4 regions of the Nocardia sp. NPDC056100 genome follow, and region 4 is predicted to be linked to each of the others. Evidence: riboswitches for the same ligand, from Rfam matches in the RefSeq annotation. Region 4 holds a riboswitch; each other region holds the start of a gene.
What was found. Region 4 has a riboswitch for S-adenosylmethionine ahead of ACFC0O_RS22625 (rhodanese-like domain-containing protein). Riboswitches for the same ligand answer to the same signal wherever they lie in the genome.
Positions count from the first base shown of each region.

Region 1: linked by a shared signal. The riboswitch ahead of ACFC0O_RS25680 (amino acid ABC transporter permease) and the one ahead of ACFC0O_RS22625 (rhodanese-like domain-containing protein) in region 4 are both predicted to bind S-adenosylmethionine.
Region 2: linked by a shared signal. The riboswitch ahead of ACFC0O_RS29650 (bifunctional o-acetylhomoserine/o-acetylserine sulfhydrylase) and the one ahead of ACFC0O_RS22625 (rhodanese-like domain-containing protein) in region 4 are both predicted to bind S-adenosylmethionine.
Region 3: linked by a shared signal. The riboswitch ahead of ACFC0O_RS26465 (aminotransferase class V-fold PLP-dependent enzyme) and the one ahead of ACFC0O_RS22625 (rhodanese-like domain-containing protein) in region 4 are both predicted to bind S-adenosylmethionine.

Region 1 is NZ_JBHJVY010000003.1:758,306-765,951, reverse strand. It holds gene ACFC0O_RS25695 (LLM class flavin-dependent oxidoreductase) at 1-343, opposite strand, end outside; gene ACFC0O_RS25690 (transporter substrate-binding domain-containing protein) at 348-1,328, opposite strand; gene ACFC0O_RS25685 (amino acid ABC transporter ATP-binding protein) at 1,356-2,120, opposite strand; gene ACFC0O_RS25680 (amino acid ABC transporter permease) at 2,117-2,998, opposite strand; SAM riboswitch class I at 3,009-3,100, opposite strand; gene ACFC0O_RS25675 (flavin reductase family protein) at 3,208-3,759, opposite strand; gene ACFC0O_RS25670 (hypothetical protein) at 3,923-4,624, opposite strand; gene ACFC0O_RS25665 (hypothetical protein) at 4,788-5,495, opposite strand; gene ACFC0O_RS25660 (hypothetical protein) at 5,629-6,330, opposite strand; gene ACFC0O_RS25655 (hypothetical protein) at 6,463-6,594, opposite strand; gene ACFC0O_RS25650 (HhH-GPD-type base excision DNA repair protein) at 6,709-7,287, opposite strand; gene ACFC0O_RS25645 (methyltransferase domain-containing protein) at 7,361-7,646, shown strand, end outside.
Region 2 is NZ_JBHJVY010000003.1:1,730,053-1,737,698, forward strand. It holds gene ACFC0O_RS29645 (homoserine O-acetyltransferase) at 1-330, opposite strand, end outside; gene ACFC0O_RS29650 (bifunctional o-acetylhomoserine/o-acetylserine sulfhydrylase) at 327-1,676, opposite strand; SAM riboswitch class IV at 1,772-1,882, opposite strand; gene ACFC0O_RS29655 (helix-turn-helix domain-containing protein) at 1,895-2,614, opposite strand; gene ACFC0O_RS29660 (MFS transporter) at 2,752-4,245, shown strand; gene ACFC0O_RS29665 (NADP-dependent isocitrate dehydrogenase) at 4,553-5,770, shown strand; gene ACFC0O_RS29670 (FAD-binding oxidoreductase) at 6,136-7,509, shown strand; gene ACFC0O_RS29675 (MFS transporter) at 7,596-7,646, shown strand, end outside.
Region 3 is NZ_JBHJVY010000003.1:939,996-947,641, forward strand. It holds gene ACFC0O_RS26445 (TetR family transcriptional regulator) at 1-286, shown strand, start outside; gene ACFC0O_RS26450 (hypothetical protein) at 261-710, opposite strand; gene ACFC0O_RS26455 (DUF2752 domain-containing protein) at 848-1,300, shown strand; gene ACFC0O_RS26460 (hypothetical protein) at 1,354-1,542, shown strand; gene ACFC0O_RS26465 (aminotransferase class V-fold PLP-dependent enzyme) at 1,539-2,852, opposite strand; SAM riboswitch class IV at 2,906-3,019, opposite strand; gene ACFC0O_RS26470 (biliverdin-producing heme oxygenase) at 3,212-3,877, shown strand; gene ACFC0O_RS26475 (LysE family translocator) at 3,989-4,627, shown strand; gene ACFC0O_RS26480 (flavin reductase family protein) at 4,629-5,093, opposite strand; gene ACFC0O_RS26485 (YbaK/EbsC family protein) at 5,239-5,712, opposite strand; gene ACFC0O_RS26490 (2-oxo-4-hydroxy-4-carboxy-5-ureidoimidazoline decarboxylase) at 5,752-6,066, opposite strand; gene ACFC0O_RS26495 (crotonase/enoyl-CoA hydratase family protein) at 6,218-7,039, shown strand; gene ppa (inorganic diphosphatase) at 7,134-7,625, opposite strand.
Region 4 is NZ_JBHJVY010000003.1:88,380-96,025, forward strand. It holds gene ACFC0O_RS22615 (type 1 glutamine amidotransferase family protein) at 1-99, opposite strand, end outside; gene ACFC0O_RS22620 (O-succinylhomoserine sulfhydrylase) at 199-1,413, opposite strand; gene ACFC0O_RS22625 (rhodanese-like domain-containing protein) at 1,410-1,832, opposite strand; SAM riboswitch class IV at 1,849-1,964, opposite strand; gene ACFC0O_RS22630 (hypothetical protein) at 2,025-2,462, opposite strand; gene ACFC0O_RS22635 (FAD-dependent oxidoreductase) at 2,752-4,140, shown strand; gene ACFC0O_RS22640 (amidohydrolase family protein) at 4,231-5,109, shown strand; gene ACFC0O_RS22645 (DUF456 domain-containing protein) at 5,096-5,578, opposite strand; gene ACFC0O_RS22650 (CaiB/BaiF CoA transferase family protein) at 5,699-6,796, shown strand; gene ACFC0O_RS22655 (hypothetical protein) at 7,023-7,586, shown strand.

The sequences.
Region 1 (7,646 bases), 670 kb from region 4:
CATTGCCCTTGCCGATGATCAGTTCCAGGCGGCCGTCCGAGAGATTGTCCAGGGTCGAATAGTCCTCGAAGGCGCGCACCGGATCCAGCAGGCTGAGCGTGGTGACACCGGTGAACAGCGCGATCCGATTCGTGACGGCGGCGATATGGCTGAGCACCACCGGCGGCGCGGCCGAGATGAACGGATCCTCGTGCCGCTCCCCCACCGCGAAACCGTCATAGCCGAGATCCTCGGCCAGGCGCGCGCTGTCGATCACCCGCCGCAACCGCTGCCGGGGAGACTCCTGGATGCCGGTGACCGGGTCCGGAGTGTGCGTGATCAGGGTCAGGAGAAGGAATTTCACGTGCTCAGCCCTTCTTCTTCGGCAGGCCGGGCGGGTTGATCCGGGAGGCCGTCACGGTCTCGTTCTTCAGACCCCAGCGGTCGATCACCTTCTGGTAGAGGCCGTGATCGATGGCGTACTGGATGGCCTCGTGGATCGGCACGATCAGGCCGTTGTCCTTCTTGACGAGCACGCCGATCTCGGCCTGCAGGGCATCGCCCGCACCGGAGAGGGTGCCGATCACCTTGGTCTGACCGGCGGTGACGGCGTGGTACTGCGCCGACGGGTTCGGACCCAGGTAGCCGTCCAGGCGGCCCGAGGACAGGCCCAGGTAGTAGTCGGTGATCTGCTGGAAGTAGGCGATATCGATCTTGGGCAGGCCCTCGGCGATATTCGCCTCGTTCCACTGCACCAGGATCTGCTCCTGATTGGTGCCGGAGCCGACGCCGATCCGCTTGCCCGCCACCGACTTTCGATCGGTGAAGGTCCAGGCCGCGTCCTTGGGAACCTCCAGCGCGAGATTGTCCAGGCGGTAGGTGGCGAAGTCGAACTTCTCCTTGCGCTCCTCGGTGACGGTCACATTGGAGATGAAGGCGTCCACCTCACCGGAATCCACCTTGACCGAGTTCTGCGCCCAATCCGCCGTGCGCAGATCGACTTTCAAGCCGAGGATGTCGGCGAAGAGATTGGCGAAATCCACTTCGGAGCCGACCGTGGTGCGATCGTCATTGGCCAGGAAGCGCAGCGGCGGCGCGGACGCCGCCGAACCGGTCACGATCAGCGTGCCGCGATCCCGGATCGCCTTGGGCACCTGCGCGGCAATGGAATCCACCTTGTCCGCGTGCACGCGGCCGGACTGCTGCGGGGTCAGATCGTAGGTCAGGCCGTTCACGGTGCGGGTGCTGTCCGCGCCGCCGTCGCCGTTACCGCACGCGCCGACGAACAGGCCCAGGATCGCGACCGCGAGCGCGGTGCTTATCCGTCTGCGACGACTCGACAAAGACATGACAATCCTTCACTGAAAGGCAATGCGTCAGAGCGCATGCGAGAGAAAAGCTTTGGTGCGCTCGTGCGCGGGCTCGTCGAAGACCTGGGCGGGCGGGCCCTGCTCGACTATTCGCCCGGCGTCCAGCAGTACGACGGTGTCGGCCACCTCGCGGGCGAAACCCAGTTCGTGCGTGACGATCACCAGCGTGGAACCCGACCGCGCCAGATCCCGGATGACATCGAGCACCTCGCCGACCAGCTGCGGATCCAGCGCCGAGGTGGGCTCGTCGAAGAGCAGCACCTGCGGGCGCAGCGCCAGCGCACGGGCGATGGCCACCCGCTGCTGCTGACCACCGGACAGGCGGCGCGGATACTCATCGGCCTTGTCCGCCAGGCCGACTCGCTCCAGCCACCGCAGCGCCTCGGAGCGAGCCTCGGCCTTGGGCCGCCGTTGCGCGCCGATCAGCGCGAAGGCCACATTGTCCCGAACCGTCTTGTGCGGGAAGAGATTGAAGTTCTGGAAGACGAAACCGATACGCGAACGCTGCCGCAGGATCTCGCGCTCGGGCAGTTCGTGCAGCCGATTACCCTTGCGGCGGTAGCCGACCAGCTCACCGCCCACCCGGACGGTTCCGGCATCCACCTTCTCCAGGTGATTGATGGTGCGCAGCAGGGTCGACTTCCCGGAGCCGGACGCACCGAGGATCACGGTCACCTCACCCGCGCGCACCGCCAGATCCACCCCGCCGAGCACCTCGAGATCGCCGAAAGACTTTCGGATGCCGCGCAATTCGACGGCGTACTCGCTCATCGCTCGCTCCCCTTCGCGAAGTGGCGTTCGATGTAGTACTGCGCGACGTTCAGGATCGAGGTGAGCACGATGTACCAGACCGTCGCCACCATGAGCAGCGGCACCACCCGGCCATTGCGGCCGAAGATCACCTGCACCTGGTAGAACAGCTCCGCGATCGCCATCGTCGAGACGATCGAGGTGCCCTTGAACAGGCTGATCACCTCATTGGCCGCATTGGGCAGAATCCCGCGCATGGCCTGCGGCGCGATCACCCCGAAGAACTGCCTGCGCCAGGGCAATCCGAGCGATCTGGCCGCCTCCCACTGGCCCTGATCCACCGAAATGATGCCGGCGCGAATGATTTCCGCCGAATACGCGGCCTGATGCAATGCCAAACCGATGACGGCGGCGGTGAATCCGCTGATCACGCCATTCACATCGAAGGTGTAGAACGCCGGTCCGAACGGCACGCCCAGCGACAGCGTCTTGTACAGGTACGCGATATTGAACCAGAACAGCAATTGCACGATCAGCGGAATGGACCGGAACAACCAGATGTAGGCCCACGAAATGGCTTGCAGCACCGGATTTTTCGACAGCCGCCCGATCGCGAGCCAGACGCCGATGAAGAAGCCGAGCAGGGTGCCCCAGAACGTCAGCTCGATGGTCACCTTCAGTGCCGAGAGCACCGAGGCGGCCGTGATGTACTGCGCGAACGTGGACCAGTCCCAGCCCGGATTCACGGCCAGGCCGTGCGCGAACTGCGCGACCAGCAGCAGCGCGATGCCGCCGACGACCCAGCGCCAGGGATGGCGGGTGGGTGCGACGGTCAGCGCGCCGTCGTCATGATGTGCGTCCTCCTCCCGGGAATCGGGCGGCGCGGCAAGGGTACTCATGTGGATCTGTCCTCCATCGGTCCCGGCGGTAGCACCCGCACCCGATTCGGGGGGTTGCTGCGACTTCTACGAGCCAGGTCTCTCGGTCGCTCTGGATGGTGAGGATGACGTTACGAGCCGGTGCGGCGACTGTCTCCGGTCCGGATCAACGTGAATTCAATGGCGCGGCAGTATCTCTCGGCGGCTCCGCCGCACGCCGTCCCGGCCGGTCAGCTGGCGGCCTCGGTCAGTCCCGGCGGCGCGCCGTCGTGCAGCGAACGGAATCCGCTGCGGTGGAACACCAGCGGCTCGGTATCGGGATGCGCGGTCAGCCGGTGCACCCGCAAGAGCACCACCGCGTGATCGCCCGCCGGAACCTGTTCGTGCACAGAGGCTTCCAGCCAGGCGCTGGCGCCCGCGATGAACGCGGCATTGCCGTGCCCGCTGCGCAGCTCCACATCCCGGAACCGGTCACCGCTGCGCGAACTCAGACTGCGCGCCGCGGCCTGCTGCTCGGTGCCGAGCAGGCTCAGCCCCAGCAGCGACGCCTTCTCCAGCCGCGGCCAGGTCTCCGAGGAGTACTGCACGCACAGCGATACCAGCGGCGGATCCAGCGATACCGGCACGAAGGTGCTCACCACCATGCCGTGCGGCACCCCGCCGATCCGCGCGCAGACCGCCACCACTCCACTGGGGAAGTGCGCGAAGGTCTTTCGCAGATCCGCCCCATCCACCGTCGTGAGTGCGGCCGCATCGCCGCGAATCGAGGTCAGCTCACCCATCACCCCAGTGCACCACCGCGGGCGCACTCCGGACAGCATTGGATTCACGGAGATCGCAAGGAAATACGACGAACCCGCTCGGTCGTTCGACCGAGCGGGTTCGTCCATCCTCGCGGTGCCATCCATTCCGACCGGGACCATCGGCGGAACGGATGCGTCCGGACTACTTGGCGGGCTGCACCGAGGGCTGGTTGATGGTGGTGAAGTACTGCGCGGCAGCCAGAATCGCGACCGGGGCGGTCACGAACAGCTGGCCCGCCAGGGTGCCGAGGAACCCGATGACGCTCATGCCGACGATGCAGCCGAACACCGCGCCGCCCAGGGCGCCGAACATGGCAGTCAGCGCACCGGTCACGGTGGCCAGGGTGGCGCCGCCGATGAGGCAGCCGACGGCCGCGCCGCCGATGCCACCGACCAGGGTGCCGATGGTGGCGCCCATCGCGACGGTGTCCTTCAGGCGGTTCCAGGCCGCCTGCTCACGGTCGTAGTCGGTCTTCCACGGAGCCTGGTTCTCATAGGGCAGCGCGACCGGCTGGTAGACAGCCTTGTCGACCTCGAACTCCGGGGTCAGGGTCGCGGTGCGATCCTTGATCTCGGCCGCGATCGGGAAGACGAAATCGTCCACCCGGAAACTCAGTTCCGAACCCGCGACCGTGGCGCCATTGGCGGCCTTGATCTTGAACACACCGTCCTCGACCACCAGCGAACCCGCATCGGTGTGAATGACCGTATTCGTCTGGGAATTGGTGGCCGTGAAATTGATTGCGGCCGAATCCGATTCAGGAGCGGCATTGACCGTGCCCGCGGACACGCCCAGAGCTGCCGTCACCAAAACGGCGACAGCAGCGAATTTACTCATCTTCATGTACTGCTTCCCTCATCTCTCGTGCAGTGCGTCGGCAAGCATCGAGCAAGACAGGGCCGGGCGGGAGTCTTGCAACCCTGATGATTCGAAGTATTGACAGCAACGGCCCCCGCTCGAATTGTGTGAGCGGGGGCCGTGCCGCGGAACTGTGAAACCGTGGAAACTACTTCGCCGGCGCCTGCAGCGACGGCTGGTTGATGGTGGTGAAGTAGTTGAACGCGGCGATGATCGCGACCGGAGCGGTAACGAGCAGCTGGCCCGCCAGGGTGCCCAGGAAGCCGATGACGCTCATACCGGCGATGCAGCCGACGATGCCCGCGGGCAGCGCGCCGAACATGGCCGAGAGCGCACCACCGAGGGTCGCGCCCGCCACGCCGCCGATGACGCAGCCGACGGCCGCGCCGCCGATGCCACCGACCAGGGTGGCGATGGTGGCGCCCATGGAGATGGTGTCCGTCATACGCTTCCAGGCGGCCTGCTCACGGTCGTAGTCCGACTTGAACGGGGCCTGATTCTCGTAGGGCAGGTTGACCGGCTTGTAAACAGCCTTGTCCGCCACGAACTCCGGGGTCAGGGTCGCGGTGTGATCCTTGATCTCCGCGGCGATCGGGAAGACGTAGTCGTCGACCCGGAAGTTGAGCTCGGTGCCGGCGACGGTGGTGCCGTTGGCGGCCTTGATCTTGAAGACACCGTCCTCGACGACCATCGAACCGGAGTCGGTGCGAATGACCGTATTGGTCTCGCTATTGGTGGAGGTGTAGTTGATGACGCCCGCATCAGCGGCTTCGGGAGCCGCACCGGCGGTGCCCGCACTGACGCCCAGGGCAGCGATCAGCAGCGCCGCGGTTGCGGCGAATTTCTTCGAAAGCATGTGTTCGTTTTCCTCATCAGGCGATCCGCAGGGGGAACCAAGAGATCGAATCGTTGATACGAGAACACAACATGACTCGAGGGTGCCCGGAACATGAACATGTCCCGGGCACCCTCGAAATCCGCCCCGAAAACTACTTCGGCGCCACGAAAGGCTGATTGATCGTGGTGAAGTACTGCGCCGCCGCGAGAATCGCGACCGGTGCGGTAATGAAGAGCTGCCCGAGCAGGGTGCCCAGGAAGCCGATCGCCGCCACACCCGCGATGCAGCCGACGATTCCGGCCGGGAGCGCACCGAACATGGCGGTCAGCGCACCGGTCAGGGTGGCGCTCACCGCACCGCCGATGACGCAGCCGATGGCCGCGCCCGCGATACCGCCGACCGCGGTGCCGATGGTGGCGCCGGCACTGATGGTGCTGGTCAACCGGCTCCAGGCGGCCTGCTCACGGTCGTACTCGGTCTTCCACGGCGCCTGATTCTCATAGGGCAGCGCGACCGGCTTGTACACCGCGTGCGCCTCGTCGAACTGCGGGGTCAGGGTCGCGGTGCGATCCTTGATCTCCGCGGCGATCGGGAAGACGAAATCATCCACCCGGAACGACAATTCGGTGCCCGCGACGGTGACGCCATTGGCGGCCTTGATCTTGAACACACCGTCCTCAACCGCCAGGGAACCGGCGTCGGTCGAAATGAGGGTGTTCTTCTCGGTATTGGTGGCGGTGTAGTTGATGGCACCGGCATCGGCTCCCGCGGGAGCCGCTCCGGCAGTTCCGGCACCGATGCCGAAGGCAGCGATCAACAGCGCCGCGGTCGCGGCGAATTTCTTGGAGCGCATGTTTTCTTTTTCCTCATCAGGTGGTTCGCAGGGGAACCCAAAGATCGAAACCTTGACACGAGAACGCGAGATAGCTCGGCGATGCCGCCGACATGAATAGTTCCGCGATCCCTCGGCAATAGCCGTACGGAATTACTCGGCGGGTGCGGCGACGTGTTGATCGATGGTCGTCAATACCTCGAACACACCAACTGGGGCGGCTTCGAGCTGCTCTGACGCCGGTATCGCGACCACCTCGATCCCGGCGTACGTCCTCATCTTCATCTGTACTGCTTCCCTCACCACTGGCTGAACGAGCTGATGGCGGCAAGCATTAAGCAAATTGCCAGGTTCCTGGAGGTTAAAAACCAGCTTGATTCGATAGAGGGGGCAACCCCATCACTTCACTTTGGCGGCCGCTTTGGCCTGTTTCTTGAATTCCCGTACCTGCGATAGGGATTCGGCATCGGTCACATCGGCGACCGAACGGCGGGAATCCTGCTCGCCGTAGGCGCCCGCGGCCTCGCGCCAGCCCTTGCCGGTGAAGCCCTTCTGTTTGCCCAAGAGCGCCAGGAAGATTCGGGCCTTCTGATCGCCGAAGCCCGGAAGGGCCTTGAGGCGCTTCAGGACTTCCTTGCCGTCCGGATCTCCGGCCGTCCACAGGCCGGAGGTGTCGCCGTCATAGTTCTCGACTATGAAATGCGCCAGCTCCTGCACGCGGCGGGCCATGGAGCGGCCGTAGCGGTGAATGGCGGGCGGGGTGGCGGCCAACTCCTCGAATTCGGCGGGATCGGCGGTGGCGATTTTATTGATGTCGAAGCCGCCCATCCGATCGGCGATCTTCTGCGGGCCGCGGAACGCATGCTCCATCGGGAACTGCTGATCCAGGGTCATACCCACCAAAAGCGCGAAATCGTCCGCCGAGAGCAGGGCGTCGGCGGCGGGTTCTTGAGCGATACACACAGCGCGGCTCACCATGGCTCGATCATCCCACCCGGTCCGCGTTGCGGTGACGCGGGTCACGAGTAGGGTCGGCCCCATGCCCGACACCATGGCTAATTCTTCAGTGGGAACCGTGCCGCACGACGGCCTCGGATCCGGCTCGAAACCGGATCGGTTCGATCGCGACGGCCAGGATCAACTGGTCGATGTCCAGGATTTGCAGGCCGCGCTGCCCGGCGTGCGCCGACTGCGGAACTGGGCGCAGGACGCATTGGCGGTACAGCCCGGCGAAAGCGCCGTCGATATCGGCTCCGGCACCGGATCCGAAGTATTCACCTTCGCCGACCGGGTCGGCCCGACCGGATCCGCGCTCGGCGTCGAACCCGATCCGCGAC
Region 2 (7,646 bases), 1.6 Mb from region 4:
CACGTTGATGGCGATGACACACCATTCCCGGGTGTCGACGGCCTTACCGGGACCGATGGTCCCGTCCCACCAACCGGCGGAGTCGTGATGCACATCCGCCGGGCCGACCACATGCGAGTCACCGGTGAGCGCGTGCTCGACGAGCACCACGTTATCGGCGGTCGGGGATAGTTCGCCCCAGCGTTGCACGGCCAGCGTCACATCGGGAATGACGGCCCCGGTCTCCAGCGCGACATCCCCGATGGAGAAGCTGGCGAGCGTCCCGTCCGGCGGCGGTAGTAGCGCCGCCGCGGTCGGGACGGTGGTCTTCGAATCCGTATCGGCGGTCAACTCGCGGCCGCCGTCAGTCCGTTGCGCAGATCCGCCAGAATGTCGTCGATTCCCTCGATGCCCACGGCCAACCGCACCAGACCTGGGGTGACGCCGGAAGCGAGCTGCTCCTCGGGCGTCAGCTGGGAGTGGGTGGTTGAGGCGGGGTGGATCACGAGCGAACGCACATCCCCGATGTTAGCGACATGGCTGTGCAGCACCAGAGCGTCCACGAACTTCTTGCCCGCATCGATTCCGCCGGCCAGCTCGAACGACACGATCGCGCCGACGCCCTTGGGTGCCAGTTGTTTGCCACGCTCGAACCAGGGTGAGTCGGAAAGCCCCGCGTAGTACACCTTCTCGACGCCCGGCTGCTGCGTCAGGAACTCCGCGACCGCCTGCGCGTTGGACACGTGCCGCTCCACCCGCAGGCTCAGCGTCTCGATGCCCTGGGCGATCAGGAACGCGTTGAACGGCGCCACGGCCGCACCCAGATCGCGCAGCAGCTGTACGCGCGCCTTGAGCGCGTACGCCGGTGCGCCCAGATCCGCGAAGACCACACCGTGGTAGCTGGGATCGGCGGTGGTGAAGCCTGGGAAACGCGAGTTGCCGTCGGCGTCGGTGACGGTCCAGTCGAAGGTGCCGCCGTCCACGATCACGCCCGCGACGGCTGAACCGTGCCCGCCCAGGTACTTGGTCGCCGAATGCACCACGATGTCCGCGCCGTGCGCGAGCGGCTGGATCAGGTACGGCGTGGCGACCGTGTTGTCCACGATCAGCGGCACACCGGCGGCGTGCGCGACGCCCGCGATGCCCGGGATATCCAGGATCGAGCTGCTCGGATTCGCGACGGTCTCGCCGTAGAACGCCTTGGTATTGGGCCGCACGGCCGCTTCCCACTGCGCCAGATCATCCGGATCGTCCACGAAACTGACCTCGATGCCCAGCTTGGGCAGCGAGTAGTGGAAGAGGTTGTAGGTGCCGCCGTACAGGTGCGGGCTGGACACGATGTGATCGCCCGCCTGCGCGAGGTTCAGGATCGCGTAGGTCTCCGCGGCCTGCCCGGAGGCCAGCAGCAGGGCCGCCACACCGCCCTCCAGCGCCGCGATGCGCTGCTCCACCACGTCCTGGGTGGGGTTCATGATGCGGGTGTAGATATTGCCCGGTTCGGCGAGCCCGAACAGCGCGGCGGCGTGATCGGTATCGCGGAACGCGTACGAGGTGGTCTGGTAGATCGGCAGGGCGCGCGCGCCGGTGGCGGCGTCGGGGGCTTGGCCGGAATGGACCTGCCTGGTCTCGAAGGACCAGTTGCTGGGATCCGTATCGCCGTTCGCGGGGGAGGCGGAGGGCGCGGTCGAGTCACTCATGTCGTGCTCCAGGTGGAAAGGTCGCCGGAATCGGCGGAGGCGGACGTTATCGGAAGGCGAATTGGCTTCGACAACAACACATCTCGGGTCCTCCTACAGTGCGCTTGCGCTCGGCCTTCGAGCGCCTGGTCTTCACCCGGAGCACCCCGCCGCTGCTGGAGGGTTGCCGATCAGCGAGCCGGGGCTTGGCGCTGATGCTCTTGACCTTGGCGCAGATTCTAACGGGGCGGCGCAATAGCCTCGGCGACGGGGAGGGCGCAGCTGCGAATGAACTCGTTGTAGGCGGCCATCACATTGGTGATGAGGTCGCGGGCCGACGCGGGGGTGGAGCAGTCCGGGAAATTCGAGTCCGCGTCGAACTCGCATTCCATGCCCACGCGCACGATGCCGTGCCAGGTGGTCGAAATGAGCCGCACCGGCATGGAATTGGGGTCCAGGCGCAGGCGTTCGGCCAGCACCGTGGTCATGGACAGGGTTTTGGTGTCGGCGGCGGCCAGGCTCTCGGCGCGGACGGTGGCATTGCTCAGTGAGATGCGCTGCATCTGCTGGAACCAGCGGAAGGGCGCGGGATTGTCGCCCTCGATGACCTGCTCGACGGTGGCCCGGAAGGCGTTGAGCAGGGCTTGCAGTTCATTGCCGGTGATCGGCTGCGCGCGCAGTTGCTCGGCCAGGGCCTTGCCCATGTCCTCGACCGGGGCGATGACGATCGCCTCTTTGCTGTCGAAGTAGCGGTTGATGGTGCGCGGTGAGACATCGGCCTCATCGGCGATCTGTTCCACGGTGGTCGCGTCGAATCCCTGCGTATCGCAGAGCCGCAGTGCCACATCGATGATCCGCGTCCGGGTCTGCTGCTTCTTGCGCTCGCGCAGGCCCGGGCGATGCCGCTCCAGGGTGTGCTGCTGCTGCGGGGAATCAGCGATCGTCGACGACTCGGCCATGCCCTCATTGTATAGCCGTCCGGTGTGATTGTGACGTTAACGGTCAACTGTCTGATTGCGACACTTTTCTCTTGACGCCAAATGTCGGGCGGTGCCACGATGGAGCGAGCTGTTCGAACCACTCCCGAGGAGACGGCATGACCACTGGGACCGCGATCGACGCGCCCAACGAAACATCAAGTCAGGCAGGCGCTTCCAAGCGCTGGCTGGCGCTGGGCGTGATCGCCATGGCCCAGCTGATGGTGGTGCTGGACGCGACCATCGTCACCATCTCCCTGCCCTTCGCCCAGCAGGACCTGGGCATCAGCGATGGCAACCGGCAGTGGGTGCTCACCGCGTACACCCTGATCTTCGGCGGCCTGCTGCTGCTCGGCGGCCGGCTCGCGGATTACCTCGGCCGCCGCCGCATCTTCCTGATCGGCCTGATCGGCTTCGCCGCGGCTTCCGCGCTGGCCGGTCTGGCGCAGAACACCGCGGAGCTGTTCGCGGGACGCGGTTTGCAGGGCGCGTTCGGCGCGCTGCTGGCCCCGGCGGCGCTGTCGCTGGTGTCGGTGACCTTCACCGAAGCCAAGGAGCGTGCGCGCGCGTTCGGCGTGTTCGCGGGCGTGTCGGCGGGTGGCGCGGCCATCGGCCTGATCGTCGGCGGTGCGCTCACCGAATACGCCAGCTGGCGCTGGTGCCTGCTGGTGAACACCCCCATCGCGCTGCTGGCGTTCGCCGGCGCCATCGCGTTCGTCATCAAGGACGTCCCGGCCCCGCGCACCGGCGGGTACGACCTGCCCGGCGCGATCACCGCGACGCTCGGCCTGGTCTCGGTGGTCTACGGTTTCAGCCGCGCGGCCGATGACGGCTGGGGCGCGGCCAGCACCCTGTCGCTGCTGGGTGTGGGCGTGGCGCTGCTGATCGCATTCGTCGCCATCGAGCGGCGTACCGCGAATCCGCTGCTGCCGCTTCGTATTCCGGGTGAGATCAATCGCGGCGGATCGTTCCTGGTCGCGCTCATCACCCCGATCGCCATGTTCGCCATGTTCCTGAACCTGAGCTTCTACCTGCAGATCACCCTCGGGTACTCCGCGCTCAAGGCGGGTGCGGCGTTCCTGCCCTTCCCGCTCGGCATCGTCATCTCGGCCGGTATCGCCAGCGCCGTGCTGCCGAAGCTCGGACCGCGGCCGGTGATGCTGGTCGGTGCGCTGTTCGGCACCGCCGGACTGCTGTACCTCGCGCAGCTCGAGCTCGGCGACAGCTATGCCACGCATGTGCTGCCCGCGATCCTGTTGATCGCGCTCGGTATGGGTGGATTGTTCGTGGCCATGCAGACCACCGCCCTGCATCAGGTCGATGACAAGGATTCCGGTGTGGCCTCGGCGCTGCTGAACGCGGCGCAGCAGGTCGGCGGTTCCATCGGCACCGCGCTGTTGATGACGCTGTCGGTGCAGGCGACCGAACGGTATGCCCGCAATCACCCGACCATCGACAATGTGGTGGCGCGCGCCTCGATCCACGGTTACGACATCGCGTTCTACGCGGGCGCGGGCTTCTTCCTGCTGACCATTCCGATCATCGCGTTCATGATTCGGGATAAGCCGGAGAATCTGCTCGAAGGTTCCGAGCACGTGCACGTCGGAGTCTGATCCGCACGAATTCGCACCCCCGTCGAGCTATGCGCGGCGGGGGTGTTTCGTGCCCTGGATCACGCCATTGCTACCTGTGAGTAACTCGGATGGGGTCCCGCACAGCGGGGGCTGCCCGCGCGGTGAGGTCGGCACCAGCAGTACGCTCGTCTTGTTTGGCGCGCACCGCGCGGACCTGGTACCAGAGGTCCCGAGGAAAACGCCGGGCATATACGTTGTTTGTTGAACAGCCGGGGTTCCCGCTCACAAGCGTGCTCACCTGGCCGTGCAATGGGAGCACCACCTTCCTAGGAGGACACGAAGTCCAATGTCCAAGATTAAGGTTGAAGGGACCGTCGTCGAACTCGATGGCGACGAGATGACCCGGATCATCTGGCAGTTCATCAAGGACAAGCTGATCAACCCGTACCTCGATGTGAACCTCGAGTACTACGACCTCGGCATCGAATACCGCGACAAGACCGATGATCAGGTCACCGTCGACGCGGCGAACGCCATCAAGAAGCACGGCGTCGGCGTCAAGTGCGCGACCATCACTCCGGACGAGGCCCGGGTGAAGGAATTCGATCTCAAGAAGATGTGGCGGTCGCCGAACGGCACCATCCGCAATATCTTGGGCGGCACCATTTTCCGCGCGCCGATCATCATCTCGAATGTGCCGCGTCTGGTTCCGGGTTGGACCAAGCCGATCATCATCGGCCGTCATGCCTTCGGTGATCAGTACCGCGCCACCGATTTCAAGGTGCATCAGGCGGGCACGGTCACCCTGACCTTCACGCCGGAGGACGGCTCCGAGCCGATCCAGCACGAGGTCGTGCGCATGCCGGAAGACGGCGGCGTGATCATGGGCATGTACAACTTCCAGGAGTCCATCCGCGATTTCGCGCGTGCCTCGCTGAATTACGGCCTGCAGCAGAACTACCCGGTGTACCTCTCCACGAAGAACACCATTCTCAAGGCCTACGACGGCATGTTCAAGGACACCTTCGAAGAGGTGTACCAGACCGAATTCAAGAAGGAATTCGACGCCGCCGGCCTGACCTATGAGCACCGCCTCATCGATGACATGGTCGCCTCCGCGCTCAAGTGGGAGGGCGGCTACGTCTGGGCCTGCAAGAATTACGACGGCGACGTCCAGTCCGACACCGTCGCACAGGGTTTCGGCTCGCTCGGCCTGATGACCTCGGTGCTGCTCACCCCGGACGGCCGCACCTGTGAGGCCGAGGCCGCGCACGGCACGGTCACCCGGCACTACCGCCAGTACCAGCAGGGCAAGCCCACCTCCACCAACCCGATCGCCTCGATCTTCGCGTGGACCCGTGGCCTGGCGCATCGCGGCAAGCTGGACAACACCCCCGAGGTGATCGGCTTCGCGCAGACCCTCGAAGAGGTGGTCATCAAGACCGTCGAAGACGGCCAGATGACCAAGGACCTCGCCCTGCTCGTGGGCGGCGACCAGGGTTACCTCACCACCGAGGAATTCCTCGGCGTGCTCGACGCCAACCTGGCGCGCGCACTGCGTTGATCAACTCTCGGGCTCTCAGGGGTTCCCCCTGAAACCCCAGGAGCACAGGGCCGCAAGCTGGTTTCCCTCCGAAACCGCCGGGCCCGAGGGGCGTCTCGACGTCCCGGACGCGCTCATGCGTCCGAATCGCGCTGATGCAACGTGAACAGCGCCGCAGCGGCGAACCGATGGCGGCCGGGACCGATCGTCCCGGCCGAGCCCATCCCTTCGCCCCCTACGCATTCCGGGCACCTGTCCCGCCATTCGGCGGCGCGGGTGCCCGAACTGTTTTCCGGGACTTTCTCCCGACCACTCCTTTTGGGGTCATGAAACTCTCATGAATGGCGGGGGAGGATGGGCCGGTTGGCGGGCGAGTAGGAGTTGTGGTGGGTATCGGGAGCGATTTGCGGCGGGTGGTGCGCGGGCGGGTGCTCGTGGCGGGGGACGAGGGGTTCGAGGGGGCTCGGACGCCGTGGAATGTGGCTGTGGAGCAGCGGGTTTCGGCGGTGGTCGAGGTCGCGGACGCCGCGGATGTGGCGGCCGTGGTGGAGTACGCGGCCAAGGTCGGGGTGGCGGTCACTGTGCAGGGGACGGGGCACGGGGCCTCGGCGGCGGCGGATGGGACGGTGCTGGTGCAGACCGGCGGACTCGCCGATATCGCGGTCGATGCCGGGGCGCGGACGGCTCGGGTGGGGGCCGGGGTGCGGTGGGGTGCGCTGTCGGAGCGGACCGCGCCGTACGGGCTGGCGGGTGCGGTGGGAAGCTCGCCGGTGGTGGGGGTTACCGGGTACACGCTCGGGGGCGGGCTCGGATGGTTCGCGCGCAGTAGGGGATTCGCGGCGAACGCGGTGCGGGCGGCGGAGGTGGTGCTGGCGGACGGCACCCGGATGCGGGTGACCGCCGAATCGGATCCGGAGCTGTTCTGGGCGCTGCGCGGTGGCGGTGGGGACTTCGCGGTGGTGACGGGACTGGAGTTCGAGCTCTTCGAGACCGGGCCGCTGTACGGCGGCCGCATGCTGTGGGATGCCGAGCGGGCAGCGGAGGTGTTCGCGGCATTTCGCGAAGCGACGGCGGAAGCCGATGAGCGACTGAGCATCTGGGTGACGCTGGTGCGCTTCCCGCCCTTCCCCCAGGTACCCGAACCGCTGCGGGGCCGGATCATGATCGCGGTGGATGTGGTTGGTGCGGAAGGGATTACCGGACCGCTACACCGATTCGAGGCGATTCCCGGTGTGGTGCTGGACAATCGGCGACCCCTGGAGGTGACCGAGCTGGGCGGTATCTGCATGGAGCCGACCGCGCCGAGTCCGGCCCGGGTGCGCGCCGAACTGCTCACCGATTTCTCCCCGCATGTCACCGATGTGCTGCTCGGCACGGCCATGGCGGGTGCGGCGGACGCGCCCGGCCCGGAACGCTCGATCGCGCCGCTCGCACTCGTGCAGGTCCGCCAGCTGGGCGGTGCGCTGTATCGCCCGCGTGCCGATGCGGGTGCCGCAGGTGGGATTCGCGAACCGTACCTGCTTTCCATGCTCGGCCCGGCTCCGACGCCCGACCATGCGGCCGCGGTCGCCGAACGACAGCGGTCGATCACCGCGGCGCTGCATTCGCACGTCTCGGGTCGTAAGCCGCTGACATATCTGGACGCGGGTGATTCGGCGGCGCAGGCCTTTTCCCCGGACACCCTGACCCGCCTCCGGTCGATCAAGCGCCGCTACAACGAGCAGGGCACCGTGCGGAGCAGCTTCCCCTTCGCGATCTGACCTCCGATATTCCGCCTCGGGGGTGGGTGAGGGGAGTCACCGTGAAATGGGGATGGGGTATGCCCCGCCCGGTGTTGCGCAATTTCATGGCGAATTCTGTACCCGGCGTGGACGCGACCGTCGAGGCCCCTGAACTG
Region 3 (7,646 bases), 850 kb from region 4:
CCATCCCGCGGTCACCGACGCCTCGAATCTGGAGAGCGATCGGCGCACCTCGGTGCGGGTGATCATGCAGCGGCTCGGTGATGAAATGACCACGCTCGCACCGCGATTGCGGGTGCACCGGCTGCGCGCGCTGCCGACCATGCTGTTCGCGCTGCTGGCCGATCATGAGCGGGCGGTGGAATCGGGCCGGGTCGCGGCGGGCGATGCGAATGCCTGGGCGGAGATCATCGATATGCTCGCGGGCGCGCTCACCGCACCGGTCAGCGAACGGGCACCGATTCGCTGAGGCCCACGGTCGGCGGATCATCGTGGGTGCCGACGATGCCGACGGTCGGTGGATCATCAGGCGTGGCGACGCTGTAGTGCACCGGCATGGTGGGCGGCTCTTGATGATTCGAGATCAACGCCTGCGCGGAAACGGTGGCCACCGCGGCGGCGGGGTCGGCGGTCTGCTGAGTCGCGGCCGGGCCGGTGACCCGTTGAGCGGCAGGCGGAGTGGGGCTCGTGCCCGATGAGCCGGGGCGCTCGCGGCGCTGGAACAGCAGGTATGCGCCGACGATCGCCGCGACCACCAGCAGGATCAGCAGGCTGTTGGGGAATGAGTAGCCGAAGGTCATGCTGCCCGCTTTGGCGACGATGATGAGCGCGAGTGCGCCCGCGGAGAGTGCCGCACGGGTGATTCTGCCGCTGTCGGTCCGGCGTCGGTTCATGTGAGCTACCTCCCGCTGGATCGAAAACCGTTGCAGGGGAAGCATACCCACGGGTACGGAGTGTCAACCGCACTGTCTGGGAGTGCGAAGTCGTGCGGAATATGGCGGGTTGGGGCGGGCCCGGTTACGGTTGTCTGGTGGAAACCGTGCAGGCGCGCGACGCCGAATCCGCTGCTCACCCCAGGTGGCTGAGTGCCGGATTGCCGCTGCTCGGCGGTGCCGTGGTGGCGGGTGGCCTGGCGCTACTGCACTTTCGCGATCCGCATGAGTCCGGGTCGTACGGGCTGTGCCCGTTCAAGGAATTGACGGGGTACTGGTGCCCCGGGTGCGGCGGTTTGCGCGGCCTGCACAATCTCACCGACGGCCGGGTGCTCGACGCCATTCACAGCAATATCCTGCTGGTGCCACTGCTGCTGGGGTTCCTGGTGTGGTGGGGGACCTGGCTGGTGAGCGGGTTCCGCGGGCGCACGAGTCCGCCGCCGCTACCGCGGGTGCTGCCCAGGGTGGCCCTGTGGGTGACGCTGGCTTTCCTTGTCCTATATACGGTTGTCCGCAATACGCCGTGGGGGAGCTGGCTCGCGCCGGTGTGATCGGTCGGCGTGCCTGGCCGAATTACCTCGGGCAAACCGGGCATGCTCTGGCTATGAGTGATTCGCTGAAGGAGCGCGTGCGCGCGAAACTGATCCGGCAGCTCGATGAGGACGGGCCGCCGGATCCGGATCAGGAAGACGGACGCCAGGTTTCGGTGCAGGACGATCTCGATATCCTCGAGGCCGTCGCCGACGACGACCCCTTCGTGGAAGAACTCGCCCGGCGCTACCTGGTGTTCTAGATCGCGCAGGGAGCCGCGCCGTCGGCCGAGCTGCCGAAGGGGCGGGTCTCCGGGGTGGGGTTCCAGTGGCCTTCGGTCTTGGCGTAATCCCAGGCGGGACCGTTCTCGACCAGGGCGGCGATGGCATTGACGAGGCGGTCCACATCGGCGGCGGTGGTGCCGAGGCCGATGCTGGCCCGCACGGCGGCGTCGACGCCGAGGCGGGACAGCAGGGGGTGAGCGCAGAAGCGGCCGTCGCGGACGCCGATGCCGTGTTCGGCCGAAAGGTAGGCCGCGACCTGCCCGGGTTCGAATCCGTCGACGGTGAAGGCGACGATGCCGACGGCATCGGTGCTGTCCCGCCAGATGCGCAGGAAGTTCACGCCCGGAACGGTTTTCAGGCCGTAGCGCAGGCGGTGGGTGAGGTACTGCTCATGCTCGAGCAGGGTGGTCTCGTCGATTTCGGCCAGTGCGTCACAGGCGGCGGCGAGGGCGGCCACGCCCAGCACATTGGGGGAACCGGCCTCGTGGCGCTGCGGGGCGGGGGCCCACTCCACGCTGTCGGCGCTGACCGAGCGGACAGCGCCGCCACCCGCGAGGTACGGCTCGGCGGCGTCGAGCCAGTCGCGGCGGCCGACCAGGACGCCCGCGCCGAACGGGGCGTACGCCTTGTGGCCGGAGAAGGCCAGGTAGTCGATACCGCTGGTCGCCAGGTCGATGCGGCGGTGCGGGGCCAGTTGGGCGGCGTCCACCAGCACGCGGGTGCCGCACTGGTGCGCGATCCAGGCCAGGCGCTCCAGCGGGAGCAGTTCCCCGGTCACATTGGACGCACCGGTAATGGCAAGCAGCGCAGCGGGTTTGGTGCACAGTTCGGCGACCACGCGCTGAATGGTCTCCTCGATGGTGTCCGCGATCGGCACCACGCGGCGGCCGTTGCGGGTCCACGGCAGGAAATTGGCGTGGTGTTCGGAATCGAGCACCACGGTGTCACCGGGTACGCAGGAGGCCAGCAGGTTCAGCGAATCGGTGGTGTTGCGGGTGAAGACCACGACCTGATCGTCGGCCGCGTTGAGGAAGCGGGCGACCGAACCGCGAGCGGATTCGTAGCAGTCGGTGGAGACGCGCGAGGCGTAACCCGCGCCCCGGTGCACGCTGGCGTAGAACGGCAGCAGATCCTGTACGCGGGCGGTGACCTGCGCCAAAGCCGGTGCGCTGGCGGCATAGTCGAAGTTGGCGTAGCGAATCGTTCCACCCTGCACGAGCGGTACCTGGAGCTCACAACCGGAAACGGTGGCGAGGGCGGCACAGGTCTGGTCGGCGAAAGCAGTCATCACGAAATCCCATCGGGCAAGGGACACGCGATCAAAAGAAATGAATGATCGAGAGTCCGCGCTTGCCGCGCCCGGTCGGGCGGCGGCCCGGTCGTCACCTGGAGCACCCCACCGCGGAGGAGGGTTGCCGACCAGCTAGCCAGGGCTTGACGCTGGTACTCATGACCTGGTTGAAGAGCTTGCAGAAGATCGCGGTTCTTGTCAACCCCGCCGCGAAAATCATCCGAAAGTTGGATCGGGAGGGCCGAAAAGGTCGAATCGCGAGATCGTTGCTGAAGCGTATGGTCGGAGAGGAAGTTAGGGTATCCAAAGGTGGGCGCCCCGAGACGTAGATTTTCGACCGAACGAGGAGCTCGACCATGTTGGACACCAGCACCGCCGCGCCGTTCTCGACGCTCATCCGCAGCGCGACCGAACAGCAGCACGCCGAGGCCGAGCACTCCACCTTCATGCGCGATCTGCTCACCGGTGAGCTCGGTGTGGAAGCCTTCTACCGCTACACCTCGCAGCTCTGGTTCGTCTACGAGGCACTCGAAAAGCATTCCGCCGCACTGGCTTCCGATCCGGTCGCGGGACCGTTCGTACAGCCGGGGCTGGCCCGCCTGGCCGCCCTGGAAGCCGATCTGGCCTACCTCGGCGGCGCGAACTGGCGCGATGAGCTGACCCCGCTGCCCTCGACCGCCGCCTACGCCGCCCGCATCGAGGAGTGCGCGACCGAATGGTCCGCCGGCTACGTGGTGCATCACTACACCCGCTACCTGGGTGATCTGTCCGGCGGCCAGGTCATTCGCGGTACCGCCGAGAAGCTGTGGAACCTGCCCAAGAAGGGTGACGGCGTGCGCTTCTACGTCTTCGACGACATCTCGAATCCGGCCGCGTTCAAGCGCGAGTACCGGGAGAACCTGGACGGACTGCCCATCGAGGGCGCCGATGTCGAGCGCGTGCTCGATGAGGCCCGCCTCGCGTTCACGATGAACACCGATGTGTTCCGCGAACTGGGCGCGGAATTCAGCGCGCGGAACTGAATCTCTGCCGCTCCGAGGGCCGCCGCACGTTTCTCCTCCGGAACGTCGGCGGCTTTCTCATGCGTGGTGAAAACACTTGCGCCGTGGCCCGTGGTGGGTTGCCATGGACGGGTGAGTATTCCCCTGCTGCTGAGCTTTCTCGGGCTGTGCGTGCTGCTGGCCCTGACCCCCGGCCCGGATACCTTTCTGGTGCTGCGTTTTTCGATGGCCGGGCCGCGTCCGGGGATCGCGGCGGCGGCCGGATCGGCGTTCGGCGGGATCGTCTGGGCGGTGGTGGTCGCGGCGGGGGTGGCGGCGCTGCTGGAGCAGTCGGCCACGGCCTATCGCAGCCTGAAGGTGATCGGCGGAATCTACCTGTTGTACTTGGGGATTCGGGCGCTCATGGCGCATCGTAAGGGGCTCGCGGACGCGGAGTCGGAGTTGGCCGCGCGGGGGTCGCGGGAACGGGCGTCATCGATTCGCTCCGCATTCGCCGCGGGGTTGCTGTCCTGTATTTTCAACCCGAAGGTCGGGCTTTTCTATCTCGCGGTGCTGCCGCAGTTCCTCACCCATGTGACATTCGCGAATACGCTCACCCTGGGCGCGATCGAATCATCCATCGCCGCAATCGAAATGGTGCTGCTGGCGGTGGCGGCCTCGCGCGCGGTGGAACTGCTGCGCAAGCCGAAGGTGCGGGATCGGCTGGAGCAGGCGAGCGCCGGAATTCTGGCGGCGCTGGGGATCGGAACCGTCGCCTCGGCGGCGGCGTGAGTCAGTCGGCGATCTCGGCGCGGTGGTAGACGCCGTTGTAGTAGACCAGCGGGCCGACGGCGGGCGCGTCCTCGGTGTTGTCGTGCACCCGCGTGACCAGGCCGATCACCAGGGTGTGATCGCCGATCGGAATCAGCTGGTGCACGGTCGCGCGCACCCAGATCGGGGTGCCGTGCAATACCGGTTCGCCGGATTCGAGGGTGGTCCATAGCGACCGGTCGGTGAATCGCTCCTCGGCGCTGCGACTGAACCGCTGCGCCAGATGCTTCTGATGCTCACCCAGGAAGTGCACCACCACCGATTCGGCCTGCGACATGGCCGCGATACTGGACGAGGTCTCGGCGATATTGAACGAGATGAGCGGCGGCTGCGCGGACAGCGAGGCGAACGAGGTCGCGGTGAAACCGACCGGCCCGTCCGGAGATTTCAGCGTGACGATGGTGACGCCGGCCGGATAGTGGCGCATGGCGGCGCGATACTGCTGGGCGGTGATGCCGCTCAGGTCGTCGGGCACATGGAGCTCGGCGCCAGGCGTCGGAGAATCGGTCACCTTCCGAACCTACGTCCACGGCCCGCCGGATATTCCATCCGGTGCGGAAATTCGCCGGCACTCAATCGACGTCAATCGCCAGACCAGCGGTTATCCGAACCAGCTCACCAAAAGTGGTGCGGAATACCGTGTTCGGATGCCCGCCCGCCGCCCACAATTCCGAATGCCGCGCGAGCGCGGTATCGATGTACGTGGGCAGGTTGATCGGATGCCCGACCGGGGCGACCCCGCCCACCGGCTGACCCGTCACCTGCTGCACCATGGCCGCCGGGGCCCGGGTCAGCGTGCCCTCCAGGCGTTCCCCGGTGCGATCCAGATCGACCGTGTGCGCGCCGGACACCAGCAGCAGCACCGGATCGTCGTCGAGCAGGAACAGCAGCGATTTGGTGATCGCGCCGAGCTCCACGCCGAGCGCCTGGGCGGCCTCGGCCGCGGTGTGGGTGGGTTGCGGCTGGGTGAGGATGACCCCGTGATGACCGCGAGCAATCAGTGTGTCGGAAACTTTGGAAGCGACCGGTGGCAGGGACCTGCGCATGGCACCAGAGTAGAGCGATTGCGGTGGATGTGCGGGGGATCAGTATTCGGGATAGCCCTCTTCCGGGCCGAGCATTCGCTCGATGCGTGCTCGCGTGACGCGCTGGAGCTCGGCGACGCTGTGCTCCGAAATCGTTTCGCGCGCACACGAATCGAAGGCGTGCTCCAATTCGGCCGCGGAGAGCGCGCGCAGTCCCGTCGCGACGGCGGTGTGCAAAGCGTCGTAGCCGGGGTAGGGGCGGCCGTCGGCGATCTTCTCGGCCCAGCTGACACAGCTGCAGCATTCGTACAGGGCGTGTACGGCGCGCTGGCGGGAACAGGAATTGAAGCGGTCGAGGCCGATTCCATGATGCATCAACACGGGAAACTCCCAGCCCGGAGTGTGGCTTGCGGACCCTGCTAATCGTCCCGTCCGCGAGCCCCCGGAAACCAGTGCGGGACAGCAGATTTAGCACAGGATTTACACCGCCCGCCCGGACCCTCCGCACCCCCGATACGCTGGACCGATGACCGACTGGAAGGCTTTCGAGGTCGAAAGCAAGGACCACATCGCGACCGTCACCCTGACCGGTCCCGGCAAAGGCAATGCCATGGGCCCGGACTTCTGGCGTGAACTGCCGCTCATCTTCCGCGAGCTCGACGCGGATCCGGAAGTACGGGCCGTCGTGCTCACCGGGTCGGGTAAGCATTTCTCCTACGGGCTGGACCTGCCCGCCATGAGCCCGCTGTTCGGGCCGCTGCTCGCCGATAAGGCGCTCGCGGGACCGCGCACCGACTTCCTGCGCCACGTGCGCGAGATGCAGGCCTCGGTCACCGCGGTGGCGGACTGCCGCAAGCCGGTCATCGCGGCCGTCTCGGGCTGGTGCATCGGCGGCGGACTGGATCTGATCGCGGCGGCCGATATCCGGCTCGCCAGCGCGGAGGCCAAGTTCAGTCTGCGCGAGGCGAAGGTCGCCATCGTCGCGGATATCGGATCGCTGCACCGGCTGCCCGGAATCATCGGTGAGGGGCATCTGCGCGAACTCGCCTACACCGGCAAGGATATCGACGCGGCCCGGGCGGAGAAGATCGGTCTGATCAACGACGTGTTCGCCGATCAGGAAGCGGTGCTGGACGCGGCGTACGCGCTGGCTCGCGAGATCGCCGAGAACCCGCCGCTGGTGGTGCAGGGCATCAAGGATGTGCTGGATCAGCCCAAGGCGGGCAAGGTCGCCGACGGACTGCGCTACGTCTCGGCGTGGAACTCCGCGTTCCTGCCCTCGCACGATCTCACCGAGGCGATTCAGGCCGTCTTCGAGAAGCGCGCCCCGAAGTTCGAAGGCAAATAACAACTTTCGTAGCTGAACGAGAGGGAAGTCCCGCCGCGCATGACGGTGGGCGGCACGGAAACCGCACCGCCCACCGCATGATTCGGCACCGAGATCAGTGGCCGCCCTGCTCCTTCAGGCGCGCGTACGCCTCGGTGACCAGGGTTTCGGCCTTGGCGCGGTTGTCCCAGCCCTCGACCTTGACCCACTTGCCGGGCTCCAGGTCCTTGTAGCGCTCGAAGAAGTGCGCGATCTCCTTGCGCTGGAACTCCGGGATGTCCTCGACGTCCTGGATGTGATCCCAGCGCTTGTCCTTGTTCGGGACCGCGACCAGCTTCTCGTCGGTGCCGGCCTCATCGCTCATGATGAGCACGCCGACCGGACGGGCCTCGACCAGCACACCCGGGAACACGGGCTCGGGCAGCAGCACCATGCAATCCAGCGGATCGCCGTCGCCGCCGAGGGTGTTCTCGATGTAGCCGTAGTCGGCCGGGTACATCATCGGCGTGTACAGGTAGCGGTCCAGCCGCACCCGGCCGGTCTCATGGTCTACCTCGTACTTGTTGCGCTGACCCCGGGGGATCTCGATGGTGACGTCGAACTCCACGTCATCTCCTTCTTCGGTGCG
Region 4 (7,646 bases):
CTCGCGATGCCACAGCGGGCGGTTGATATGCGCGGTGGCGAACCCGGGCTCCCAATCGGAGAAGGTGTCGTACACGGCCAGGTGAACTGTTTTCGTCATGACAGTATCCTGTCATGTTTGACAGCATGCTGTCAACACTTCGTCCCGAAACGACGAAGGGCCGGAACCATGACGGTTCCGGCCCTTCGAGCTTTACGGTCAGCCCAGTGCGCGACCGAGATCGTTCAACAGATCCTCGACATCCTCGAGCCCGATCGAAATCCGCAGCACGCCATCGGAAAGACCGATGGCCGCACGGCCTTCCGGGCCCATGGCGCGATGCGTCGTGGTCGCCGGATGCGTGATCAGCGTCTTGGAATCACCGAGGTTGTTGGAGATATCGATGATGCGCAGACCGTTGAGCACCTCGAACGCGCGCTTCTTGGCCGCTTCGGGCTGCGCCTTCAATTCGAAGGTCACCACGGTGCCGCCGCCGGACATCTGGCTCCGGGCCAGTTCGTACTGCGGATGCGACTTCAGGAACGGGTACTTCACCCAGGCCACGGCCGGATGCTGTTCCAGGAACTCGGCGATGCGCAGCGCCGACTCGGTGGACTGGCGCACCCGCAGCGGCATGGTCTCCAGACCCTTGAGCAGCGTCCACGCGTTGAACGGGCTCAGCGCCGGACCGGTATGGCGCATAAGGGTTTTCACCGGGCCGTCGATGTACTCCTTCGACCCGAGAATCGCGCCGCCGAGCACCCGGCCCTGACCGTCGATGTGCTTGGTGCCGGAGTAGACCAGCACATCAGCGCCGAGATCGAAACCGCGCTGCAGCAGCGGGGTGGCGAAGACGTTGTCCAGCACCACCTTCGCGCCCGCCTTATGCGCGAGATCGCAGACCGCGCGCACATCGACCAGCGATTGCATTGGGTTGGAAGGGGTTTCGAAGAAGACGGCCTGGGTCGGCACCGACAGCGCCTCTTCCCACTGCGCCAGATCCTCACCGTCGACGAACACGGTCTCCACGCCCCAGCGCGGCAGGATCTCATTGGCCACCACGAAACACGAGCCGAACAGGCTGCGCGCGGCCACCAGGCGATCACCCGCGGCGAGCAGCGCGCCCAGCGCGGTGAACACCGCGGACATACCGCTCGCGGTGGCGAAGCACGCCTCCGCGCCGTCCAGCAGGCGCAGACGCTCTTCGAACATGGCGACCGTCGGATTGCCGTAGCGCGAGTACACGAAGTGCTCGATCTCGCCGGTGAACGCGGCCTCGGCGGCCTCGGCGCTCTCGTAGACGAAACCCGAGTTCAGGAACAGCGCCTCGGAGGTCTCGTCATAGCCGGAACGGCGCGTACCACCGCGCACACCCAGCGTGGCCGGGCCGACGCCCTCGGGTAGCGGCCGCTCGAACGAACCACCGGTGATCATGACTGCCTCCACGGAAGCCCATCGGCGCGCCAGCCTTCGCTGCCGCGGTGACCCTGCGCGTCCAGCGCGCCTTCGAAACCCTCGAGGACATTGAAAGAAGGGGAGATGCCGATCGCCGTGGCGGCGGTGGCCGCGCCGATGGAGCGCTGGCCGGAGCGACAGATGAAGATCACCGGCGCTTCCGAATCCGCGGCGCGCTCACGCAGAGCCTGCTGAAGTTGGTCCGTGAAGCGCGAATTGGGGGTACCGCTGGTGTCCACCCATTCGATCAGCGCGGTCGGCCGCCCGATGCCATTGGTATCGGGGACACCGACGAAACGCCATTCGGCTTCGGTGCGCACATCTACCAGCACCGCATCCGGATTGTCCCGCAACAGCTCCCACGCCTGCTTCGGCGTGATATCGCCCGCGTAGCTCACTTGTCGACCTCCTGTGAATCCGCACTTGCCGCACCGTTGCCCGATGCGCGGCCAGGTCGTCACCCGGAGCACCCCGCCGCGGAGGAGGGTTGCCGACCAGCCAGCCGGGGCTTGGCGCTGGTACTCATGACCTGGGATGAGATTGACCGAAAAATGGGCTACCTGTCAAACCGTGCGGGGTGTCGCGGCGGATCAGGAATCGCAGACCAGCCACAGACTGCCGGAACGGGTGAAGTGCCAGGTGGAGGTTGATTCCTTCCCGGCCGTATCGAAGGTGACCTGGGCGGTGGCCTTATCGCCGGACACCGCCGGATCGGTGAGTTTCACGAAGTCGAAGGCGGTGCCGTCACCCGCCTTGGCGGGGGCAAGCGGGGAGCGCTCCTCGCTGAATCCGTCGCAGACCACGCGGGGGTCCAGTGTGCCGGTGGCGCTGCGGGATTGGAGGAACTTGCGCGAGGCCAGGTCGAGCCGGTCCGAATCTGTGACATTCTTCTCAACCGGTGAAACCAGGGCGGCCACCACGATTCCGATGATGACCAGCACCAGCACGCCCGCCGCCACCAGGAACGGCAGCAGACTGCGCGCACTGCTCTGATCGATCGGTATCTGCTGGTCGTCGCCTTGTTCCATGACTCGATCATGCCCGGTCACGGCGGTGGCATCGGTCGCGACACCGGCATTCCGGGCTGCTGGACGTCCGCACAGTCGCGCGGCACCGGCGCGGGCGGGGGCTTCCGCCCACCGATAGAATCAGCAGAATTTCCGGACGAAAACGGAAATAGCAGGACCACGCAGCAACGCTGCAGCTTCGGGGATTCCAATGAAGGGCACCCCGGAGCGAGGGCGTCAACTTAGCCTAAGCTAAGAAAGACGGCTGAGACTTGACGGCAAGATAGTTCAACCAAAGGGTGCGCCAAGAATGACCGAACAAGCAGCGACCCGCCCGCTTCGTATAGCGATCGTGGGCGCCGGCCCGGCCGGAATCTACGCGGCGGACGCGTTGATGAAATCCGACGCCGACGTGAGCATCGACCTGTACGAGCGGATGCCCGCGCCGTTCGGCCTGATCCGCTACGGCGTGGCCCCCGACCACCCGCGCATCAAGGGCATCATCACCGCCCTGCACAAGGTGCTCGACAAGCCGCAGGTCCGCCTGCTCGGCAATATCGACTACGGCGTCGACATCAACCTCGAGGATCTGCAGCGCTTCTACGACGCGGTGATCTTCTCCACCGGCGCGAACGCCGACCGCGCGCTCGAGGTCCCGGGCATCGAACTCGACGGCTCCTACGGTGCCGCGGACTTCGTGTCCTGGTACGACGGCCACCCGGATGTGCCGCGCGAATGGCCCCTGGAGGCCGAGAAGGTCGCGGTCCTGGGCGTCGGCAACGTGGCCCTGGACGTGGCGCGCGTGCTCGCCAAGACCGGCGACGAACTGCTGCCGACCGAGATCCCGCCGAACGTGTACGAGGGCCTCAAGCAGAACAAGGCCCTGGAAGTGCACGTCTTCGGACGCCGCGGCCCGGCGCAGGCCAAGTTCACCCCGCTCGAGCTACGCGAACTGGACCACTCGCCGACCATCGAGGTCATCGTCGATCCCGAGGACATCGATTACGACGAGGGCTCCGAGGCCGCACGCCGGCACTCCAAGCAGGTCGACATGATCTGCAACACCCTCGAGCAGTGGGCCATCCGCGACGTCGGCAACCGCCCGCACAAGCTCTTCCTGCACTTCTTCGAGAACCCGGCCGAGATCCTCGGCGCGGACGGCAAGGTCGTCGGCCTGCGCACCGAGCGCACCGCGCTCGACGGCACCGGAAACGTCAAGGGCACCGGCGAATTCAAGGATTGGGACGTCACCGCCATCTACCGCGCGGTCGGCTACCTGTCGCAGAACATCCCCGCCCTGCCGTTCGACGATCAGGCGGGCACCGTGCCCAACGAAGCCGGGCGCGTGCTCATCGACGAGAACGCCGACGGTGCGGCTCGCTTCATGCCGCAGACCTACGTCACCGGCTGGATCAAGCGCGGACCCGTCGGCCTCATCGGCCACACCAAGGGTGACGCCAACGAGACCATCGCCTGCCTGCTCGACGACGCCGCGAACTTCACCGCGGCCGCCGAACCGGAACTCGATGCCGTCACCAAGTTCCTGGAGGACAAGGGCGTCCCCTTCACCACCTGGGCCGGTTGGTACCGCCTGGACGCGCACGAGCGCGCCCTCGGCGAGCCCGAAGGGCGCGAGCGGGTCAAGGTCGTCGAGCGCGAGGACATGCTGCGCGCCAGCGAACCGGACAAGGTTTCCTGATCAACCTGGTTCCCCTCGACTGACCTGGCCCAATCCGACAGGTGGACAAGGTTTTCCGCACTTGTCACCGTTGTGAGGCATGCTGATCACGTGTTCGATGCCCATCTCCACATCTTCGACCCGCGGTTCCCGCTGGCCGAGAACGAGGGCTACCTGCCCGACCCGTACACCGTCGCCGATTATCGACGCCGCATGCAGCGCTTCGATATCGACGGCGGCGCGGTGGTCAGCGGGTCGTTCCAGGGCACCGATACCAGCTATCTCCGGGCAGCCCTCGCCGAATTGGGTGCGGGCTGGGTCGGCGTCGTCAATCTGAACGAGGACGCCACCGACGCCGAGATCCTGGAACTCAACCGCGCGGGCGTGCGCGCGGTCCGGTTCAATTTCAAGCGCGCGGGCGGCGATATCGTCGGGCTCACCATGCTCGCACTGCGGGCCTACGAGCTCGCCGGATGGCATGTCGAGCTGTACATCGACGGATCGATGCTCGGCTCGCTCGAACCGGTCATCACCAAACTGCCCAAACTGTCCATCGATCACATGGGCATGTCCGACGATTGCCTGCCCTACCTGCTGAACCTGGTCGATCGCGGTGCCAAGGTGAAAGCCTCCGGCTTCGGGCGGGTCGCCATGAATGTCGGCATGGCGCTGCGCAAGGTGCACGCGGTGAATCCCGAGGCGCTCATGTTCGGGTCCGATCTGCCGGGCACCCGGGCCGGGCGGCCGTTCCTGGACTCCGATATGCGGATAATCTCCGATTCGGTCGGCAATGATCTGCACAAGGTATTGGACGACAATGCGCGCGCCTTCTACGGACTGCCCGCCAAGGAACGCCGTATCGAGGATCCGACGCCGACCGTGCCGCTGTTCGGACCGGAGTCGCCGACGCTGCGACTACACCGTTCCGAACTGCCGCTGCCGCCGCCGGACACCCTGCCGCTACCGCGGATCGACCCTAGGTCGCGATAGCGGCGATCAGCCAAACACCCGCTGCCAGTAGCGCACCGAACAATTCGACCAGCATGGACAGGCCGACGCCCTTGAGCGCGTGCACCGTCGACCGCCAGGCCGGTTGCTGTTCGCGCAACCGCTGCAACTCCGAAACATAAACGCCCAGAACGAATCCCAGGATCAGCCCGACCACCGGCACCACGAAGAAGCCGATGATGCCGAGCACCGCGCCCAGCAGCAGCGACCGATTCGGCACCCCCGCCTCACGCAGTTTGCGGCCCGGCCAGGTGTATTTGATGATGCCGCTGATCACCAAAAACGTTGCGCAGGCGGCGAATACGCCCCAGGCGGTCGCACCCCCGGTCATGATCGCCCAGACCAGGATGGCCGCCAGAATCAGGATCACGCCGGGCAGAATCGGCACGATCACCCCGAGCAGGCCGACAAGTATCGCGAGGCCGACCAAGACCTCGCCCGATGCACTCACTGTGGATCCTCCCGCTCGTACTCCCCCGCATTGTCGCTCATCCGGACCCGTCGCGTTATTGTCGTTTGGTCAACACCGGTGTTGTGGCCGGTGCGCTGGAACGATGAACCGAGGTAGGGCGTGAGCACTCCATCCACCGCCAAGCAGGGCCCGCTCGCGGGGGTCCGGGTAGTTGAACTCGCCGGGATCGGCCCCGGACCGCATGCGGCACTGCTGCTCGCGGATCTGGGCGCGGACGTGGTGCGGGTACAGCGGCCGAACCAGCTGCCCGGCTTCATGGAACGGGCACAGTGGCGCGGGCGCACCATCGTCGAGGCCAATCTCAAGGATCCGGCCGATATCGAGAAGGTGCTCGGGCTGATCGAGAAGGCCGACGTACTCCTGGAAGGCTTCCGGCCCGGCGTCACCGAGCGCATGGGACTGGGACCGGACGTCGCGCTGGAGCGCAATCCGAAACTCGTCTACGGCCGCATGACCGGCTGGGGCCAGTACGGTCCGCTCGCCGATCGCGCCGGGCACGACATCAACTACATCTCGCTCACCGGCGTGCTCAATGCCATCGGGCGCAAGGGCGAACGCCCGGTGCCGCCGCTGAACATGGTCGGCGACTTCGGCGGCGGGTCCATGTTCCTGGTCTTCGGAATTCTGGCCGCGCTGGTGGAGCGGCAGTCCTCGGGTAGGGGTCAGGTCATCGACTCCGCCATGATCGATGGGGCGCTTGCCCTTTCGCACATGATCTGGGGCATGAAGGGCGTCGGCCTCTGGTCCGATGAGCGCGGCACCAACCTGCTCGACACCGGTATGGCGTTCTACGACACCTACGAGACCTCCGACGGCAAGTACATGGCCGTCGGCTGCATCGAACCGCAGTTCTACGCGGAAATGCTGAAGGGCCTGGAGATCGATCCGACGGGCCTGCCCTTCCAGATCGACCCGAACGGCCAGGACGAACTCCGCAAGATCTTCACCGAGAAGTTCAAGACCAAGACCCGCGACGAGTGGTGGGCCATCTTCGAACACACCGACGCCTGCACCACCCCGGTACTGACCTTCACCGAAGCCGAACAGAACCCGCACATCCAGGCGCGCACCGGCCTGATCGAGATCGACGGCATCGTCCAGCACGCCCCGGCCCCGCGCTTCTCCCGCACCCCGGCCGGCATCCCCACCCCGCCCCCGAACGAGGGCACCCCGATCGAAACCGTTTGGGCCGACTGAGCGATACCCCTTCGCGGGGTAGGCGGTGGCATTCGATTCGAATGCCACCGCCTTTTTCATAGCCGACAGGTATGGAAGGCGTGATAGCGGTGGCAGATCACAGCACATGAACAGCTATTTAGCTTGAGTAGTGACCTCGCCAACCGATAGCTTCGAACAGCGCCGGGCCGACTGTCCCAGTCGGATTCGGGCCACATCGAAACTTGCAACCATCGGGGGAAATACCATGCTGTCTCGTCGCTCGACCATGCTCGCAACCCGCATCGCCACCCTGTGCGCGCTGCCCGTCGCCGCCGCCGTCATGCTCTCCGGCACCGCTCAGGCCGCCGCGGTCGACGCCCCGGTTCCGGCCACGCAGATCGACGCTCCGGCGGGGCCGGATCTGACCAAGGTGGGTAATGCCGCGCTCGTCGGCGCGGGCATCGGTGCTGTGGCGGCGGGTGTTCCGGCCGCGGTCATCGGTGCGGCCGGTGGCGCGGTCGCCGGTGGTGTCGTCGGAGCGGGTGCCGGATTCCTGGTCGGCATCGGGGCTCCCGCTCTTGCCACCCTGACCGCCGCCGCCGTCGGCTGCGCGACCACCGGTTGCGTCATCGATGTTCCGATCTTCGTGGCCGGGTTGGCCGCCGAGGCCGCGGGCGCTGCCGGTGGAATTGCGCTCGGCGCGGCGATCGGTGCGGTCGGCGGTGGTGCGCTCGGCGCGGCTGCTCTCGGTCTGCCCGCCGCGGCGGTCGGTGCGGGCATCGGCGCTGCCATCGGCGCGGGCGCGGGTGCCGCCGGAGTCGCGGGCTGATCCACGATCCGCGCGCCGTACGGAAACGGCGGCGCTGACGAAAGACGAAGCGGCGGCACC